One region of the Reinekea thalattae genome, then DNA from elsewhere that is predicted to be linked to it. Evidence: predicted binding sites of a transcription regulator. Region 1 holds the regulator's gene; each other region holds the start of a gene.
The links. Region 1 encodes sigma-54, which starts transcription at its own class of promoters, with help from an activator protein. Its sites were predicted from a motif close to TGGCACNNNNNTTGCTNT; they were not measured.
Positions count from the first base shown of each region.

Region 2: a site for sigma-54 is predicted at 1,510-1,527, ahead of FME95_RS01295 (flagellar basal body rod protein FlgF). Genes of this name have one in related genera too.
Region 3: a site for sigma-54 is predicted at 1,599-1,616, ahead of glnT (type III glutamate--ammonia ligase). Genes of this name have one in related genera too.

Region 1 covers NZ_VKAD01000002.1:400,824-405,090, forward strand. Annotated here, with positions in the region: gene rapZ (RNase adapter RapZ) at 1-762, opposite strand, end outside; gene FME95_RS12220 (PTS sugar transporter subunit IIA) at 791-1,243, opposite strand; gene hpf (ribosome hibernation-promoting factor, HPF/YfiA family) at 1,252-1,551, opposite strand; gene FME95_RS12230 (RNA polymerase factor sigma-54) at 1,806-3,314, opposite strand; gene lptB (LPS export ABC transporter ATP-binding protein) at 3,358-4,083, opposite strand; gene lptA (lipopolysaccharide transport periplasmic protein LptA) at 4,083-4,267, opposite strand, start outside.
Region 2 covers NZ_VKAD01000001.1:261,668-265,934, reverse strand. Annotated here, with positions in the region: gene flgG (flagellar basal-body rod protein FlgG) at 1-619, opposite strand, end outside; gene FME95_RS01295 (flagellar basal body rod protein FlgF) at 720-1,463, opposite strand; gene FME95_RS01290 (flagellar hook-basal body complex protein) at 1,863-4,267, opposite strand, start outside.
Region 3 covers NZ_VKAD01000001.1:185,509-189,775, forward strand. Annotated here, with positions in the region: gene fghA (S-formylglutathione hydrolase) at 1-441, shown strand, start outside; gene FME95_RS00885 (DMT family transporter) at 520-837, shown strand; gene FME95_RS00890 (helix-turn-helix domain-containing protein) at 856-1,449, opposite strand; gene glnT (type III glutamate--ammonia ligase) at 1,735-3,066, shown strand; gene FME95_RS00900 (class II glutamine amidotransferase) at 3,457-4,267, shown strand, end outside.

The DNA.
Region 1 (4,267 bases):
GGTACAGCCAATGGCTACAGTCAGATAGCTGCGCTGGTTTTTTTCGTACTCCGGTAACCAACGCTGCATGTAATTAAAAATATCTTGATACATTAAATTCACTGAGGCTTCTTTTTCTAAGAATGCCTGAATGGGTTGGTCTTTGCCGGTGAACTGGCGCAAGTTCTTATCCCAATAGGGGTTTGGCAGGCAGCGTACATCAAAGACTAAATCGGTATCTTTCGGAAGCCCGTGTTTAAAGCCGAAGCTCATAAATTGCAAGGCTAGGCCGGTCGGCTTTTCAATCAGTTGCTGCTTGATCTGCAAACGTAAGTCTTGCACCGATAGCGCACTGGTATCAATACGTAAATTACAACAGCTGGCGATAGGTCCGAGAAGTTTGGTCTCGCTCTCAATCGCTTCGGCTAAAGAGTGTGACTGATCTGTCAGTGGGTGTTTACGCCGAGTAGCACTGAAGCGCTGTAATAAAATAGAGTCGTCAGCATCTAAAAACACCACTTCCACTGCAACGGAGCTGCTGATGTTTTGCAGTATCGCCGGTAGAGTACTGATGCTGTCGGTGGAATTACGTGCATCAATACAGACCGCGGCTTTGCGGCTGTTTGGATTGCTCGACATCCAGTTGATGAGTTCCGGTAAAAGCGCTGGCGGTAGGTTATCAATACAGTTATAACCGGCGTCTTCTAGGCTGTTGAGCACGGTAGATTTGCCCGAGCCTGAACGACCGCTGATTAAGATCAAACGAAAGTCTGTCGACGTCATGTGATTGCCCAATCGGTTACTGGTGAGGTTAGTTTCCAATAAAGTGATTGTATAAGTCTAGAGGTGTTTGGCTGCTTTTAATATTAGCCAAGGCTTCAGGATTGCTAACTTGCTCGACCACACTGGCCAGCAGTTGAAGGTGATCATCGGTGGCTTCAACAGGCACCACTAAAGCGAAGATAAGGTCTACCTGCTGTTTGTCGATAGAATCAAAATCGACAGCCTCAGGTATTTTTATCAGAGCCGCAACCGGTGAGGTAAGGCCTTCTAAACGACAGTGAGGCACAGCAAAGCCAGAACCAATTCCTGTACTGCCTAATCGCTCACGCGCAATTAATTGATCAAAAAGATCGAGTTCTGAAACGCCGTCGAGCGTCGAAGATAGACGCTCGGCGATGGTTTGGAGGATGCGTTTTTTACTGGCGCCAAAACTTTCCATATAGGTTTGTTCGGCGCTCAGTATTTGACTCAGTTGAATCATTTAAGCAGTTAATTTCCCTGTTTGTGCGCAATGTTTTTTTCTTTGCGCTTAATGAGTTGCCGATCTAGTTTGTCGTTGAGTAGATCGATCGCGGCGTAGAGGTCATCGTGAACAGCATCAGCGTGTACTTGGCCTCCTTTTACGTTAATGGATGCTTCGGCCTTTTGTCTTTCTTTTTCAACACTTAGCGTTATTTGAATATTACCCATCTGGTCGAAGTGACGTTCCAATTTATCTAGTTTGCTTGAAACGTAGTTATGTAGAGATTCAGTAACTTCGACGTGGTGTCCGCTAATATTAACTTGCATAGGCTGCTCCTTTATTATTGCAGTTTTGGCAGGCTCTTAACGGGTCAGTGACCTGTTAGATGTGCCATGTAGATCGCTTACTGAGTAAGAGACCCATTCGACTAACAACTGATGCTATTAGCCGTTATACAACTGTATTTGTTAGAAGTGAGATGTCAGCGATAACTTACTGACTTCTTCGTTTAACAGGACCTACCTATAAATATTGCTGTTGCGTTAGAAAACATCAAGCGATATAGCCATTATTTTTGCATTTAAATTAAACTCTTACGTTCGTTTGACGGAGGAATGTTCATTGCTTCGCGGTATTTAGCAATGGTGCGCCGCGCCACTTGGATACCTTGCTCGCCCAGTAAGGTAGCGATTTTTGAATCGCTTAAAGGCTTACGTGGGTTTTCAGCGGCAATTAATTTTTTAATCAGTGCTCGAATCGCAGTACTTGAACATTCACCGCCAGAGTCGGTGCTGACGTGGCTACTGAAGAAATACTTCAACTCATACAGGCCACGAGGCGTATGCATGTATTTTTGTGTAGTGACACGAGAAATGGTTGATTCGTGCATGCCGACCGCTTCGGCAATGTCGTGCAACACCAGAGGTTTCATAGCTTCGTCGCCGTACTCTAAGAAGTTACGTTGATGCTCAACAATGGTGGTTGCGACCTTTAGTAAGGTTTCGTTTCGACTTTGCAAGCTCTTAATAAACCACTTGGCTTCTTGTAAGTGATCTTTTAAGTAGGTGTTGTCGGTTGAGTTATCGGCTCGCTTGACCATTGAGGCGTAAGACGAGTTGACCTTGAGTTTTGGCGCAATTTCTGGATTCAGCTCGACCAACCAACGATTGTTTTCTATATCTTTCGAGACAATAACATCCGGAATGACATATTCAGATTTACTGGATTCAACAGACGCACCTGGGTGTGGGTTAAGCGTTTGAATCAGTAAAAAGACTTCTCTAAGCTCTGCTTCTTTAATTCGCAGTTTACGCATGAGTTGTGCAAAGTCTTTGGTGCCTAATAGCTCGATATGGTTTTCAACGACTTTAATGGCAACATCACGATAAGGCGTTTCAGCAGGTAACTGCTTTAATTGAATTGCTAAACAGTCGGCCAAGTTCGCAGCACAGACACCCGGTGGATCAAACTGTTGTAAGCGGTGCAGGACGGCGTCAACTTCGTCGGTATCAAGTGGGTCTTCTTCACTGGAAAGGCCTTCTTGTAAGCCTTCAAAAATATCTTCAATACCGGTAGAAAGGTAACCCTTTTCGTCGACGCTTTCTAAGATGGCTTCGGCTATGATGCGGTCTTTATCCGACATCGGAGTGAGGTTAAGTTGCCAATTAAGATGATCGATTAATGAGTCTGTCGAGCCGTAGATGTTTTCGAGATTGTAATCATCGTCGGCAGAAGCAATACCATGACTGGTCGGCGTATGGGTATAGATATCGTCCCAAGAGCTGTCGACAGCCAGTTCGTCAGGAATGGTTTCTTGCACCGAAAGTTCTTGTGTTGATTGATCTGGTGCTTCGTTGGCTTTTTCGGCAGGTTCTGAATGGCTTTGTTCATTTGATGCGTTTTGATTGGCGACATCATTGGCGGAAGCGACTTCGTCTTCTTTTACTTCCAGCATAGGGTTGGTATCCAACGCCTGCTGGATTTCTTGTTGCAAGTCTAGTGTCGAGAGTTGCAATAATTTAATGGCCTGTTGCAGCTGAGGTGTCATGGTCAGCTGTTGGCCCATTTTTATCTGTAAAGACGTCTTCATACTGGCTTTTTACTCATTCATTGCAGGCCGTGGCCATGCCTATTTACAGTGTGAAATTATCACCTAAGTATACCTCGCGTACCGTCCTATTACTGAGCACTTCTTCAGCAGTCCCTTCAGCAATGATGTGACCATTGCCGACGATATAGGCTTTTTCACAAATGTCTAAGGTTTCTCGAACATTGTGATCGGTAATCAGTACGGCGATACCGCGTTTCTGTAAGTGGTAGATGATTTCTTTGATATCACCGACCGAAATTGGATCAACACCCGCAAAGGGTTCATCCAATAAAAGAACTTTTGGCTCAGTCGCCAGTGCACGTGCAATTTCAACTCGCCTGCGCTCACCACCTGACAGTGCCATTCCTAGGCTCTTGCGAATATGGGTGACGTTGAATTCATTTAATAGGCTTTCTAATTGTTCCTTTTGTTGTTGCTTGGTTAAGTCCTTACGTGTTTCCAATACCGATAAAATATTGTTTTCAACAGACAGCTTTCTAAAGATGGACGCGTCTTGTGGTAAATAACCAATGCCTTTTTTGGCTCGAGCATGCATAGGTAATTTTGAAATGGCTTGACCATCGATGGTCACGGTGCCTTGGTCGAGAGTCACGAGACCAACGATCATATAAAAACAGGTAGTCTTACCGGCACCATTAGGGCCGAGTAAGCCAACAATTTGAGCGGCTTCTACTTCAATGCTGACATCAACCACAACGGGGCGCTTTTTATAGCTTTTGGCTAGGTTACGAGCTTCGAGTAAGGCCATTATTCAGTGCTTCCCGGTAACAGTAATAGCTCGGCCTGTTCATCGTCCTGATTACCAGATAGCGAGCGAGCCGATTGGATCGTGACTTGGCCTGTGGCTGCCTGATATTCAATCTGTTCACCGCGTGCTTCATTACCCGACTGAGTAATGCGAGCCTCGCCAAGGGTAATGATGATGTCGGTTG
Region 2 (4,267 bases), on a different contig from region 1:
TCGGATCACCGACAATAGGATCACCACTGGCATCAGTCTCTTGGAACATGTTATTACCAATGGCTTCCAAGCCGGCATAGTTAATAAAATCAGCGATTTCAATATTACCAATCACTTCACCTAGCGTTTCACCTTCAGAAACCGCAGTGACAATACCGTCGACACCAATAGTGATGGTGTCAGTCTGATCCGGCACAACGATGTTAGGCTCTAGCAAATAACCACTGGAGTTCACCAAGTTACCTTCCGAATCAATCTGGAAAGTACCGTCACGGGTATAGGCGAGATCACCTGTCGGTAATGTAATTTGGAACATGCCACGGCCATTAATTGCCAAATCCAACGTTTGGTCAGTAACTTCTAAATCACCCTGAGTAAATTGCTTTTGTGTTGCCACAACACGAGCACCACTACCTAACTGCAAACCACTGGGTAGTTGCGAGTTTTGCGAAGTTTGGCCGCCCGGCTGTCGCTGTACCTGATAGATTAAATCTTCAAAAACCGCACGGTCTTTTTTGAAGCCTGTGGTTGATGCGTTAGCCAGGTTGTTCGAGATCACCGATAGCGATGTATCTTGAGTTTCTAAGCCGGTTTTACCGACCCAAAGTGCTTTCATCATGGCGTAAGCCCTCTTTATTTTTTTAACCGACTGCCTCTTGCAGCCAATTTAAATTCATTCTTTATTCGCTAGATTTTTAGCAAACAAAGCTCTCAAACTATTAACTAATCGGTAAAATACTGGCCGATGATTCCGACATTTCATCTGCGGTCTTCATCATCTTAATTTGCGTTTCGTATTGGCGATTCACCGCCAGCATATTGGTAAGCTCAGCAACAGGGTTAACATTAGAGCCTTCGATGTAGCCTGAAACGACTCTCAGTGTTTCGTCAGCCTCCAAAATCAGTTCACCTTCAACTGGACGAAACAAACCATCGATGCCCTTTTCAAAATTTTGCAAATCTGGGTTCACCATTTTAATTTGATCAACAATCACCATCTGATCAGAAGCAGCACCTGCGGGCTTAATACTGATAACACCATCGTAACCAATTTCTAGACGCTCATATTCTGGCAAAGTAATCGGGCCACCCGTGCCCATTACTAATTGGCCGGAGCCGTTAATGACTTCACCGAGTGGCGTTACCGAAAAGTCACCACGGCGGTTATAAGCTGGCTGACCATTAGCATCGATTACTTCAAAGAAGCCATCACCGGCAATCGCCACATCGAGCGGGTTATCGGTTTGTATTAGATCGCCGTCGTTAAAGTCTGAAGCGGGTCGTTCGGTCATTGCAAAAGCACGCGATGGATGATGTTCACCCCAAACCGGAATCGCTCTGGCTTGCTCATAATCCGACTTAAAACCATAGGTACTTGAGTTGGCAAGGTTGTTTGCATGAGACGCCTGCGAAAACATATTGTTCTTGGCACCGGTCATGGCGATATAGACTGCACGATCCATTTCAAACTCCTGAGTTAGATTGACGGTTTTCGTCATTACAGAGAGTTAAGCGAGAGACGTGCCAGTTTTTAAATTTACTAGGGAATTAATTCAGAGGGCACATAGATAAAGGCCTAGGAGCATCTTTGTAGCAGGAGGTCACAGCTAAACAGCACTCAAACAACCATCAGATCAGGAAAGATGGCAAACGCTTTCCATTCATATGAAAAAAACGGCAACGAGGTTGCCGCTCTTAATTACGTGCCGCTTTTTATTATGTACCACTTTTAATTTTGCCTAAATCGATAAGCCTGATAGAAGCACTTAACAACAAACTAAGATACTAAATAAAGCAAAGCGAATCCGCTGCCTGCAGCGACTCGCTTTGTAGATCAGTCAATCAACTCTTACGATAAACCGTTAGAGGTTAATGATGGTCTGCGTTACTTCGTTAGCTGTTTCAATCGTCTTAGCACTGGCTTGATAATTACGTTGCGCAATAATCAGGTTAACCAGCTCTTCAGATAGCTCAACGGTCGATTCTTCCAATGCCGCCGAAACAAGCGTACCTAATGTTCCTGTACCAGGCACGCCAATCGACGGTTCACCGGAGTCGACACTTTCAACCCATTCAGTATCGCCCGAAGGTGTTAGGCCTTCATTGTTGGTAAAGCTAGCAATGGCAACCTGGCCAATTGGGTCGGTTTCGCCATTGGTGTAGGTAGCGTAAATAGTACCGTCCTCACCAACGTAAAGGTCCGAAAGCTGACCACTCGCATAACCGTCTTGGCCTTCGACTTCTGCGAAAAAGTCTTGATCATACTGGGTGGTACCACCGAATGAGATCGAGAAGTTAGAGTTTGTATCAGTTCTATCAATAATACTTGACGCACCTTCGGCTATATTCACCGAGGTATAGGCACCGGTCGGCTCACCATACTGATCAAGTGGATCCCAGTTGGTAATTAAAAACTCACCGGAATCTTCTTCGTTGACGGTACCATCAGCATTGAAATAAAGCTCAAACGAAGCATAGGTCGGCTCTAAATTCTCTGGATAATCCAGCGATGTATCAGGGTCACCGACATCTTCGCCATCGATACGAACATAGACTGTCCAAGAACTCAGCTCACTAGCATCGGCTGCGTTTTTCACATAATAGAGCTGCATCTCATGGTCGTTACCTAAAGAGTCGTACACTGTCATCGACGAGGTTTCGTTGTAGGTTTCGCTATCATCCGGATCAAATTCATTAATGGTGTAAGGCTCAAAGCTAGCATCGGTTAAGCCATTAAAGAGACCTGTCAAACGTGGGTCCGGCTCAGACATACTGAAGCCTTCGTTGAGAATAATCTCCACCGAGCCACCAACAACGGCATAGGTTTCAGCGTTCTCATCACCACCCAAGGTAACATCGATATAGCCATCCGTGCCTTCTACAGTAATAGAATCGGTTGGGTTATCCGATTCAATGCCGACGTTAAGGTCGATACCGGTCGCCGATGTGATGGTAATATTGCCGGTCTCTTCATCCAGTGCGGCAGTAATACCATTCAGCGTAGTCAAGCTATAGCTGTTAATTTCGTCAACGATATCGTCAAAATCATCGGACTCAATCACTTGGCCATTAACATAAAGATCCATATCGCCGCTGTTAATGTAGCTGCTGGCAACCAAGGTCATATTGGTTTCTGCTGTCGCTGTAACTCCAGCTAAATCGCTCAGCTGACCAGCAATTTCTGCGGCACTCGACGCTTCCGGAATCACAATGGTTTCAGTGGTGCCATCCGCTTCGTTATAAAGCTCAAAAGTCTGTTCTGGGTAGCCATTATCAGTTGCGGCTTCACCGATCTCTAACAGGTCTGAATCATACTCATCAGCCTGCAACAAGCCATAGAGCGCATTGACATCTAAGTCGTCACCCGTTGCAGTAATGTTAGTAAGGGAAATAGTTGACTCTTCACCTTCGACCGTTGCCACTAGAGTTAAATACTCATTACCATCTTCATCAGTTTCGACAACCGCTTGCACACCAATGTATTCAGACTCTTCCACCGAGGCTAACTCACGGTTGATCGAAGCCGCCAACTGATCAATCGAATAGATTACTTCATCTAACGAAATAGTCACCGAACCAGAGCGGCCGTCCTCATCAGGGTCCGGTACATCTAAATTAATCGTAAAGCTATGGCTACGATCAATCGGGTCTTCACCAGCGGTTTCTGTTTGACTATCCAAACCAAAGGCTTCCAGCGCTTCGGTGGTACCAGTAATTTCAAGTTCTAACGGGTAGTCACCAACCTCTGTTCGGGTGAATACAAGTCGACCATTTTCTTCGGTGACCACGACCTCATTAGCGAGCACAGCGTTAGCGTTAATCTGCTCGTTAATTACATCAACAAGGTCATCAATGCTATAGGTATCTTCCGGTATTGAAATACTTTCTGCATTACCACCATCAATAGTAATTTCTAATACATTATTGGCTTCGATATCATTAGTGCCTGGTTGTAAAAAGGCATCAGGATTAGCATCTTCGGTTAACGCCATATTTGTTAGGTGGCCTGAGATATCAGAAATTTCTATATTAACCGGACCTACATTATTAGACGTAATTTCAATAATATCTCCGTCAAACGCAACCGTTATTAAATCAGCACCAAAAGTCGTTTCAATTTGTGCTTCAAGATCCGCTGCAAAAGCCGCCTGTGAGGCGTAAGTACCTGCGCCTGAGTGAGAATAGCTGATACTGTGAGTTGTAGAACCAATAGTAATAGTGAACTCAATAGGGCTGGCATCACCAGCTAATATTGTATCAATGTCGC
Region 3 (4,267 bases), on a different contig from region 1:
AGTAATTTTCCGGTGACTTCGCAAGCCAGTATTTCTGGTCACTCGATGGGTGGCCATGGCGCGTTGACATTGGCGTTAAAAAATCCGAAAAAATTTAAATCTGTTTCTGCTTTTAGCCCAATTGTTAGTCCAATGAATTGCCCTTGGGGTGTTAAAGCATTGAGCCAATATTTAGGTGACGATCAAACAGTATGGCAGCGTTACGATAGTTGCGCTTTGATCGAGCAGGGTGCAGAACAGTTGCCAATGCTGATTGACCAAGGCAGTGCTGATGACTTTTTAGAAGCGCAATTAAAAACAGAGCTTTTGCTCGATACGCTAAACCGAAAAAACTATAAAGCGACAGTAAGAATGCAGCCAGACTACGATCATAGTTATTATTTTATTGCGACCTTTATCGAAGAACACTTACGTTTTCACGCTGGTTATTTGTTGGATTAACACCTGTTGTTAGATTAAAGCTTGTTGCTAGATTAGAACGAGATGTTATTGGGTATTAGTGAATAAGGAATCGTAGTTATGGGTTGGATTTATTTAGCAATAGCAGGATTTTTTGAGTTTTTTTGGGCGATAGGTTTAAAGCAAAGTGATGGCTTTTCTAAATTTTGGCCGTCGGTAATTACAGCGGTTTTAATTGTCGCTAGTTTGTTTTTATTGTCGCTGGCGATGCGCACCATACCGATTGGTACTGCCTATGCAGTTTGGTCTGGTATAGGCGCTGCGTTGTTAGCTATTTATGGCATTACATTTTTAAATGAGTCGGCAAGTCTATTACGCATTGCCTGTATTTTGATGATTATTGGCGGTGTTGCTGGGCTAAAATTTTTAGCCCATTAGGTTTTGTTAGTTTTTTTATTAATCATCTGAGTAATAAATTAACGATAAAATTTCTATCGGTACATCGGTTAGTTTTTCTGGCCCGTGCGGCAGCTCACCATTAAAGGCTAGGCTGTCACCTTCGGTCATTTCGTACATCTTATTACCCACGCGATAGGTTAGTTTACCTTTCAGTAAATAAATAAATTCTTCACCTGGATGCGAAAAAGTAGGGAAGGTTTCGCTGAGATCATCGATGCTGACTAAAAAGGGTTCTAGGTGGCGATGACTACCGCGTTGGTAACCTAAAAGTCGGTAAGTGTGGCCTTTTTCTGTACCGCGCCGCACCACCTCGATGCCGTTTCCTGCTTTGGTGAAAAGAGCACCGCCGTCTGGCAAATTGTAATCGCTAAATAATTTAGCGACCGGAATACCAATGGCGTTACAGAGTTTGTCGATGGTTTCTAAACTGGGCGAGACTTGAGCGTTTTCGATTTTAGAAATCATGCCTTGGCTAATGCCAGAAATGGCAGCGATGTCGGTAATTTTTAATGCCTCAGCTAGACGTTCTCGCTTGAGTCGAATACCAACGTGACGATCTAAGGATGACTTATCTTCTTTGCTTTGGTTCATCGATTTGCCCCAAATTGGAAATGCGACGCATTAATGTTGCGCACAGATGGAAAAGATTGTTTTAACTAGTTTGCCATATCTCTGGCGTGTGACGTAGGAAAAAAATTTATTTTATATAAATCAAAGGCTTAGCCTTTTTCGCCGATGACTGGCACGGCTCCTGCTTTCCTATTGGGAATATTATATTCCTGAGGTTGTTCGATATAACAGCAGGCAATGTAGTCGCTCATTTGCGTACGAATTGCTTAAAAAATTTTAAGCGCGCCCATACTGAGGAGAGTAGTCATGACCGTTAATACAGAAGCGTTTATTAAAGAAAATAATATCAAATATGTGCTTGCCCAATTTGTCGATATCCACGGTGTTGCAAAAACCAAGTCGGTGCCTGCGCATTGTTTACAAGATGTTGTCGACACCGGAGCAGGCTTTGCCGGCTTTGCAGTTTGGGGTTTAGGTATGGAACCGCACGGGCCAGATTTTATGGCGCGTGGTGATTTAAAGTCGATGACCGTGGTGCCTTGGCAACCAGGTTATGCTCGCATCGTTTGCGACGGCTATGTCAACAACGAGCCGTACCCTTACGACAGTCGAGTCGTTTTGAAAAATCAGCTAAAAGCATTTGATGAAAAGGGTTGGACATTAAATACAGGTTTGGAGCCAGAATTTTCTTTATTCCAACGTCGCGAAGACGGACTGGTTGAAACGGTCGATAACAGCGATGTGTTGGATAAGCCCTGTTACGACTATAAAGGCCTGTCTCGTTCACGCCAGTTTTTAGAAACCTTTGTTGAATCGCTACAGCAGGTCGGTTTGGATGTTTATCAAATCGACCACGAAGATGCTAACGGTCAGTTTGAAATTAATTACACCTACAGTGACGCACTCGACTCTTGCGACAGCTACACCTTTGTTCGTATGGCCGGTGGTGAAATTGCTAACGACCTAGGCATGGTGTGCTCCTTTATGCCAAAACCGGCTTCAGATAAAACCGGTAATGGCATGCATATTCACCTATCGTTGAGCGACAAAGACGGCAAAAACCTATTTGGTGACGACAGCGATGAAAACGGTTTAGGCCTTTCTGAAATGGCGTATCACTTTATTGGTGGCCTGATGCATCATGCCGAAGCTTTGTGTGCCTTTGCCGCACCGTCGGTCAATTCTTACAAGCGTTTAGTCGTTGGTGGCGCAGCCTCGGGTGCAACTTGGGCACCGGCTTATAAATGTTATGGCGATAACAACCGCTCGGCGATGGTGCGCATTCCTTATGGTCGTCTTGAATTCCGTTTACCAGATTCCGGTTGTAACCCTTACCTTGTACACGCGGCGTTAATTGCTGCAGGCATGGATGGCGTTGAGCGCAAACTAGATCCAGGTGCGCCCTGTAATGAAAACCTGTACACCATGAGTGCAGCAGAACGTGAACAGCGTGGCATTGGCGTGCTGCCGCAAAACCTTAACGAGGCGTTAGATGCACTCGAAGCCGACACAATTCTGCGTGACCGTATGGGTGCAGAAATTGTCGATGAATTCCTAAAAGTAAAACGTAACGAATGGATTGAATACATGCGTCACGTTTCGGATTGGGAAGTGAAACGTTATTTAGAATTTTTCTGATAACGGCTGTATTTAATTACGTCGATGGTATTAAAACGTCTGTATTTAATTAAGTCGATGGTATGAAAACGGCTGTCGCTAATTGCAGCACAGCCGTTTAGCAAGGTTGGATCCATCGGCGCATTCCCAGAGATGCTGTGAATGCGCCAAGTTGACTCTCAGAGAAAACAGCATGCTCGTTGATGAGGCGGTTTTTTATCAGTTAGAGCAAGCAGCGTTACCGATTTTAACGGTTTAATTTCTTTTAAATCTTTATAAATCAGTCACTTATGTATTTTAGGTGGAAGTTGGTACGTCTCCTGCTATTCCTGAGAGTAATATTATATTCCTATTGGTGCTTTTCGGGTGGCCCGACAAGACTAAGCGGACGCTTTTACAAAGGAGCTAATTATGTGTGGCATTGTGAGCTTGTACTTAAAAAATCCGGATTGGCAGAATCGTCTCGGAGAATTGTTTGAACCGATGTTGATATCGATGACCGATCGTGGTCCAGACAGTGCTGGGTTTGCTATTTATGGTGATGCGGTAACTGACGGGCAATGCAAACTCACCATTCGTGGCGAGCAAGATACCGACTGGCAAGCGTTGGCCGAAACACTGAAAAAGTCTTTTAGCGTGGACTGGTTTAACAACGCCAATGTTGGTGTTTTTAAATGTTCGACCGATCAAAAAACCGCTACGGCAGCCGTTGCGAAAGCGGCACCAGAATTGACCGTGCTGAGCTCTGGTCAGTCGATCGAAATTCTTAAAGAAATTGGCTTGCCAGAAAACATTGCCCAACACTTTAAGCTTTCTGGCATGAAGGGTTCTCACATCATTGGTCATACTCGCATGGCAACAGAGTCAGCGGTAACGACCTTGGGTTCACACCCGTTTTCGACCGGCAGTGATCTTTGTTTGGTGCACAACGGTTCTTTATCGAACCACAACAGTTTGCGCCGCGATCTAATACGTGAAGGCATTGTTTTTCACACAGAAAACGACAGTGAAGTGGCGGCGGGCTATTTGAACTGGCGGCTTAATTGCGGTGACACCTTGGAGCAAGCGCTTGAGTCTGCATTAAAAGCTCTCGATGGTTTCTATACCTTCGCGATTGGCACAGCCAATGGTTTTGCAGTGCTACGTGATCCTATTTCTTGTAAGCCAGCGGTATTGGCAGAAACCGATGATTACGTTGCCATGGCGTCGGAATATCAAGCCT